DNA from 2 places in the Streptomyces sp. NPDC107562 genome. Region 2 is predicted to be linked to the other one. Evidence: riboswitches for the same ligand, from Rfam matches in the RefSeq annotation. Region 2 holds a riboswitch; the other holds the start of a gene.
The links. A riboswitch is a leader RNA that binds a small molecule or an ion and turns the genes downstream of it on or off. The one in region 2 is predicted to bind S-adenosylmethionine.
Positions count from the first base shown of each region.

Region 1: it holds a riboswitch for S-adenosylmethionine, as region 2 does, so the genes downstream of both, thrC (threonine synthase) here and ACZ7LV_RS07745 (aminotransferase class V-fold PLP-dependent enzyme) in region 2, are expected to answer to the same signal.

Region 1 is NZ_JBVKBE010000007.1:118,201-121,600, reverse strand. It holds gene ACZ7LV_RS20850 (MoaD/ThiS family protein) at 96-371, opposite strand; gene thrC (threonine synthase) at 420-1,709, opposite strand; SAM riboswitch class I at 1,728-1,883, opposite strand; gene ACZ7LV_RS20840 (glucosyl-3-phosphoglycerate synthase) at 2,056-3,000, shown strand; gene ACZ7LV_RS20835 (alpha,alpha-trehalose-phosphate synthase (UDP-forming)) at 3,084-3,400, shown strand, end outside.
Region 2 is NZ_JBVKBE010000002.1:420,618-424,017, forward strand. It holds gene ACZ7LV_RS07745 (aminotransferase class V-fold PLP-dependent enzyme) at 363-1,724, opposite strand; SAM riboswitch class IV at 1,887-2,003, opposite strand; gene trpD (anthranilate phosphoribosyltransferase) at 2,088-3,152, opposite strand; gene qcrB (cytochrome bc1 complex cytochrome b subunit) at 3,290-3,400, opposite strand, start outside.

The DNA.
Region 1 (3,400 bases), on a different contig from region 2:
TTGCCCCCTCCGCTTCTCTCACGGAGGGGGCAATTCGATGAACATCGCGTAACCGAGGTTACTCACGGTAACGCAGGGGCCTGTCCAGCGGACGGTCAGCCGCCGGCGACCGCCGGAATGATGGACACGCCGGCACCGTCCGGAGTGGCCGTCTCCAGACCCTGCTCGAAGCGGACGTCGTCGTCGTTGACGTACACGTTGACGAACCGCCGCAGCTTGCCCTGGTCGTCCAGGACCCGGGCGGCGATGCCGGTGTGGTTCTTCTCCAGATCGGCGATCACCTCGCCGAGGTTCGCCCCCTCGGCGGGGACCTCGGCCTGGCCACCGGTGTAGGTGCGCAGGATGGTGGGGATGCGGACGCTGACGCTCACGGGGGAAACCTCCGGTGGGATGGCGGACCTAAGGGGGCGGGGCGGGGGTCAGACGAGGCCGGCTTCGCGGAACGACTCCAGGCTGGGCCGGATGGTGGCCGTCAGGCCCGTGCCCGCCACCGCGTCCAACGTCTTCAGGCCGTCCCCGGTGTTCAGCACGACGGTCGTCAGCGACGGGTCCAGCACGCCGAGTTCGACCAGCTTGCGCGTCACCCCGACGGTCACCCCGCCCGCGGTCTCCGCGAAGATCCCCTCGGTCCGCGCGAGCAGCTTGATCGCGTCCACGACCTGCTCGTCCGTCACGTCCTCGACCGCGCCGCCGGTGCGCCGCGCGATGTCCAGCACGTACGGCCCGTCGGCCGGGTTGCCGATGGCCAGCGACTTGGCGATGGTGTGCGGCTTCTGCGGCCGGACGACGTCGTGCCCGGACTTGAAGGCGGTCGACACCGGCGAGCAGCCCTCCGCCTGCGCCCCGAAGATCCGGTAGGGCCGGTCCTCGACCAGCCCGAGCCTGATCAGCTCCTGCAGCCCCTTGTCGATCTTCGTGAGCTGGGAGCCGGAGGCGATCGGCACCACGATCTGGTCGGGGAGCCGCCAGCCGAGCTGCTCGCAGATCTCGTACGCCAGGGTCTTGGACCCCTCCGCGTAGTACGGGCGCAGGTTGACGTTGACGAAGCCCCAGCCCTCGCCGGCCGGGTCGCCGATCAGCTCGGAGCAGAAGCGGTTCACGTCGTCGTAGTTGCCCTCGATGCCGACGAGTTCGCCACCGTAGACCGCGGCCATGACGACCTTGCCCTGCTCCAGGTCGTGCGGGATGAACACGCAGGAGCGGAAGCCGGCCCGGGCGGCGGCGGCACCGACGGCGCCGGCGAGGTTGCCGGTGGAGGAGCAGGAGAGGGTCGTGAAGCCGAAGGCACGCGCGGCCTCCAGCGCCTGGGCGACCACCCGGTCCTTGAAGGAGTGGGTCGGGTTGCCGGAGTCGTCCTTGACGAACAGCTTGCCGGGCTCGACGCCGAGTTCGCCGGCGAGGCGGTCGGCCTGGACCAGCGGGGTCCAGCCGGGGTTCAGATTCGGCTTGCCGGCCACGTCGGCGGGGACGGGCAGCAGCGGCGCGTAACGCCAGATGTTCGACGGACCCGCCTCGATGCGCTTGCGGAGCTCCTCGGCGTCGTACGCGGAGAAGTCGTAGGCGATCTCCAGCGGGCCGAAACACTCCTCGCACGCGAAGACCGGGCCGAGCGGAACGCGGTGGCCGCATTCGCGGCAGGACAGCGCCGCGGCGGGACCGAGATCGACGGTGGGATTGCCGGTGCTGCTTTCGACAGTCTGCACAGCCATGTGAGGCGAGGCCCTTTCTCCTCATCTTCCTCACGACGCATCTCGCCGTGAGACGGAATTGGCACCTTCCCTAGCCGGGAGCCTCGCGGAACGATCGAGAACGATCTACGAGAACCGACTGGAGGGTTGCCGGGGCTTCAACGGGCCGTTTCCCTCTGCCCCTCTGGATGAGCTGTATGTGGTTGTTGTGCCGTGGTGCGCGCCGACGACCCCCGACATGCGGCGGACACCAGCGTTGTTCAAGACTGTAACCGAAGGCCAGGACAGTTGAGATAGTCGTCCGAACCGCGAGATGGATCACAGAGAACGCGTCCGCCCACGAGAGAACGCAGAGGAGCACCGGACTGTGCTGGAGGAAGTCGAGCGCTGGCTGAGCACCCGCTCCTGGTCGCTGGCCGACCGCCCGCTCCAGACGATCCTGGCCGCGAAGCGCGGCACGGGCCAGTCGATCAGTGTCGTGCTGCCCGCGCTGGACGAGGAGGAGACCGTCGGTGACATCGTCGCCGCGATCCGTCGCGACCTCGTGGAGCGGGTCCCGCTGGTCGACGAGATCGTCGTGGTCGACTCCGGCTCGACCGACCGCACCTCCGAGGTGGCCGCGGCGGCGGGCGCCCGGGTGGCCCATCGCGACGCGATACTCACCCGCCTCCCGGCCGTTCCCGGCAAGGGCGAGGTGCTGTGGCGCTCCCTGCTCGTCACCCGGGGCGACATCGTCTGCTTCATCGACGCGGACCTGAGGGAGTTCACCTCGGACTTCGTCACGGGCATCGTCGGCCCGCTGCTCACCGACCCGGACATCGCCCTCGTGAAGGGCATGTACGACCGCCCCCTGGGCGGCGCGGCCGGGCAGGGCGGCCGGGTGACCGAGCTGGTGGCCCGTCCGCTGCTGAACCTGCACTGGCCGCAGCTGGCCGGCTTCGTGCAGCCGCTCGGCGGCGAGTACGCGGCCCGGCGCTCGCTGCTGGAGCAGCTGCCGTTCCCGGTCGGGTACGGCGTGGAGCTCGGCATGCTGGTCGACTCCCTGCATCTGGTCGGGCTCGACGCCCTCGCCCAGGTGGACGTCGGGGTGCGCAAGCACCGGCACCAGGACGGTCAGGCGCTGGGCCGGATGGCGGCGGCGATCTACCGCACGGCCCAGCTGCGGCTGGCCCGCGGCCACCTCGTCCGCCCGAGCCTCACCCAGTTCGAACGGGTGGAGGACGGCTTCGAGCCGCGCACCTACTCCGTGGACACGGAGGAGCGGCCGCCGATGGTGGAGATCGCGGAGTACGCGGCCCGGAAAGTGGCCTGACCGTGGGATACGGCTGTATACGGTCCCGTTTCGGGCTCGAACCGTACGTTTGAGCGGATCAGGAGAGGGCTAGGTTGAGGCGTATGGCTTCGACGTTCGGTCCCGCGCAGGTACTGGTCGCCTCCAACCGGGGCCCGGTCTCGTACGAGGTACGCGACGACGGCTCGCTGCACGCCAGACGCGGTGGCGGCGGGCTCGTCTCCGGCCTCTCCGCGATCGGTCCCGACGCGGGGGCGCTGTGGGTGTGCTCCGCCCTCGGCGACGGCGACCGCGAGGCGGTGCGGCGCGGTGTCGGGGAGTCCGGCGTGCGGATGCTGGACATCGCGGCCGACGTGCACGCCGACGCGTACAACGGCATCGCCAACTCCGTGCTGTGGTTCGTCCACCACATGCTGTACCA
Region 2 (3,400 bases):
GAGCAGGAGGCCGCCCCCGGCTCACGCCACGGACGCGGAGTCCGGCCCGCGTACCGGCGCCGACGAGCCACTGTCGAACCTCCGCAACCTGATCCACCTCCGCCGATGCTCCGCGACCTGATCCGGACGACCCGCGGATGGCGTGCGGGCAGACGACCCCCGCCCTGTCGGCGCCGCGCGGCGCAGCGCCGAGCAGAAGGCCGCCCCCCGGGCTCACGCCACGGACGCTGGGTCCGGCCCGCGTAGCGGCGCCGACGAGACTCCGCGAGCTGGGCTGGACGACCCGCGGGATGGCGTGCGGCCCCCGCCCGGTCGGTGCCGCGCGCGGCGGAACGCCGTCCGGTCGGCGTGGGTGCGGGGGGTCAGACTGCGGGGACGCAACGGCCTTCCACTGTGCGGTAGTTCCACTTCGCGCCGTTCCGGACCAGCTCGCGCACCGCCCCGACGAACCGCTCGACATGCTCGTCCGGCGTCCCCGCGCCGAAGCTCACCCGGACGGCGTTCAGCGACTTCTCCCCTGGAGCGGCCTCGGGCGCGCCGCACTCGCCCTGGGTCTGCGGGTCGCTGCCGAGCAGGGTGCGGACGAGGGGGTGGGCGCAGAAGAGCCCGTCGCGGACGCCGATGCCGTACTCGGCGGACAGGGCGGCGGCGAAGTGCGAGCTGTTCCAGCCCTCGACGACGAAGGAGAGCACACCGACGCGGGGGGCGTCGTCGCCGAAGAGGGACAGGATCCGGACCTCGGGAACGTCGGCGAGGCCGTCCCGGACCGTGCGGATCAGGTGCTGCTCCCGGGCGACCAGGGTGTCGTAGCCGGCCTCGGTCAGGGCCTTGCAGGCCGACGCGACGGCGTAGGCGCCGATGACGTTCGGGGAGCCCGCCTCGTGCCGGGCGGCGCTGTCGTGCCACTCGACGTCCACCCCGCCGTCGGCCCGCCGGGCGACCGTGCGGCTGGCACCGCCCCCGGCGAGGTACGGCTCCGCCTCGCGCAGCCAGTCGGCGCGGCCGGCGAGCACGCCGGAGCCGAACGGGGCGTACAGCTTGTGCCCGGAGAAGGCGACCCAGTCGACGTCCAGCTCCCGCACGGAGACAGGGTGGTGCGGCGCGAGCTGGGCGGCGTCCAGCACGATCCGCGCGCCGTGCGCGTGCGCGGCCGCGGCGAGCTCCCGTACGGGCCACAGTTCGCCGGTGACGTTGGAGGCGCCGGTGACGCAGACCAGGGCCGGGCCGTCGGATCCCCGCCCGGCCAGCGCGCGCTCCAGGGTGCGCACCGCCTGCTGAGGGGTGCGCGGCGCGTCGAGGTAGGTGACGTGTGCGTCCCGCCAGGGCAGCAGGGACGCGTGGTGCTCGGTCTCGAAGACGAAGACCTGGCAGCCCGCGGGGAGGGCGCCGGCGAGCAGGTTGAGCGAGTCGGTGGTGGCGCGGGTGAAGATCACCTGGTCGTCGTCACGGCAGTCGAGGAACTCGGCGACGGTCCCGCGGGCGTTCTCGAACAGGTCGGTGGAGAGCTGGGAGAGGTAGCCGGCACCGCGGTGCACGCTCCCGTAGTACGGCGCGTAGGCCGCCACGTCGTCCCAGACGCGCTGGAGGGCGGGGGCGCTGGCCGCGTAGTCGAGGGCGGCGTAGGTGACCTCGCCCCCGGTGACGAGCGGGACAGTGACATCCCGCCCCAGAACGGGCAGCGGGGCACAAACGGACTGGTCGGCGGCAGCGGTGAAGACGGACATGGGTGCACTCCCGTGAGGCGGACGGACACCACCACGCGAGCGGCACGCTCCAGCGCGGAGGCGGAAGAAAAAAGCGATGCGGAGGCGGGGCTCTGCGGCCCTATCGCATTCGCTTGCTCACGGAAGGCTCCCTCGACGACCAGGACCCCTGGTGACGCGAGGGGTCCGCGCTTGTCGTAGGCCTTGCTGCCTACGACCTGGTCTTCACCCGGGGCACCCCGCCACGGACGGAGGGTTGCCGGACAGCCGGCCGGGGCCTTTCAGCTGTCGCTCATGACCTGGTACAGCATCTTGCCACATGATCTTCGGCTCGCAAGGCGCGGTCCAGAATCCGGACCGCGCCCTGCCGCACCGCCGATGGCGTCAGGCGTTGCTCGCCGCCACCCAGCGCCCCAGCACCCGCCCGGCGGCACCCGAGTCGATCGCCTCCGCCGCCCTCGCCATCCCGGCGCCGATCCGCGCGGCCAGCGGCTCGTCGCCCGGCTCCAGCGCCACCAGCGCCGCCGCCGCGTTCAGCAGCACGGCATCCCGTACGGGGCCGGGCTCGCCGTCCAGCAGGCGCCGAGCGACCTCCGCGTTGTACGAGGCGTCCGCGCCCCGCAGCGCCTCCACCGGCACCAGGTCGATGCCGACCTCGCGCGGGTCGAAGGCCTCCTCGGTCACCTCGCCGTCGCGGACCACCCAGACCCGGGACGTCGACGTCGTGGTCAGCTCGTCCAGGCCGTCGTCGCCGCGGAAGACCAGCGAGGAGTTGCCGCGCCCGGCGAAGACACCGGCGACGATCGGCGCCATCCGGGGGTCGGCGACACCCACCGCCTGCGCCTTGACCTTCGCCGGGTTGGTCAGCGGACCCAGGAAGTTGAACGTGGTCCGGATGCCCAGCTGTCCGCGGGCCGCCGCCACGTGCCGCAGCGCCGGGTGGAACTTCACCGCGAAGCAGAAGGTGATCCCCGCCTCCTCGGCGACCTCGGCGACCCGCTGCGGCGTCAGTTGCAGATTGACGCCCAGCTTCTCCAGCACGTCGGAGGCCCCGGAGGCGGACGACGCGGCCCGGTTGCCGTGCTTGACGACCTTCGCGCCCGTACCGGCGACCACGATCGCCGACATGGTGGAGATGTTGACCGTCTTCGCGCCGTCGCCACCGGTCCCGACGATGTCGACCGTCGCGCCCGGCACCTCGATGACGTTCGCGTGCTCGTACATCGTGCGCACCAGCCCGCTGATCTCCTCGACGGTCTCGCCCTTGGCCCGCAGGGCCACCGCGAATCCGGCGATCTGCGCGTCGGTCGCCTCGCCGCGCATGATCAGGTCCATCGCCCAGGCGGTGTCGTCCGCGCTCAGGTCGCGGCCGTCCAGCAGGCCGTTCAGCAGGGCGGGCCAGGAGCGGCCCGCCGCGGTGTCGCCGCCGGCGGGGGTCACAGCGCTCATCAGCCGCTCCTGGTCCAGTCCCGTCGTACGGGACACGTGTCTCGAACTGGGTCCACCCTATCCAGCCCCGGGCACGGCGAAGGGCCCCGTCCGAACACCGGACGGGGCCCTTCGCCGTGGCGTGGCGAGTGCAGCGATCAGTGGTGGCCGTGGCCGCTCGTGATCTCCTTGTACTCATCGACGGTGGGCTTGGGGATCTGGGCGTCCTCGCCGTAGTAGGCGTTGCTGAGCTTGGCGCGCAGCTTCTC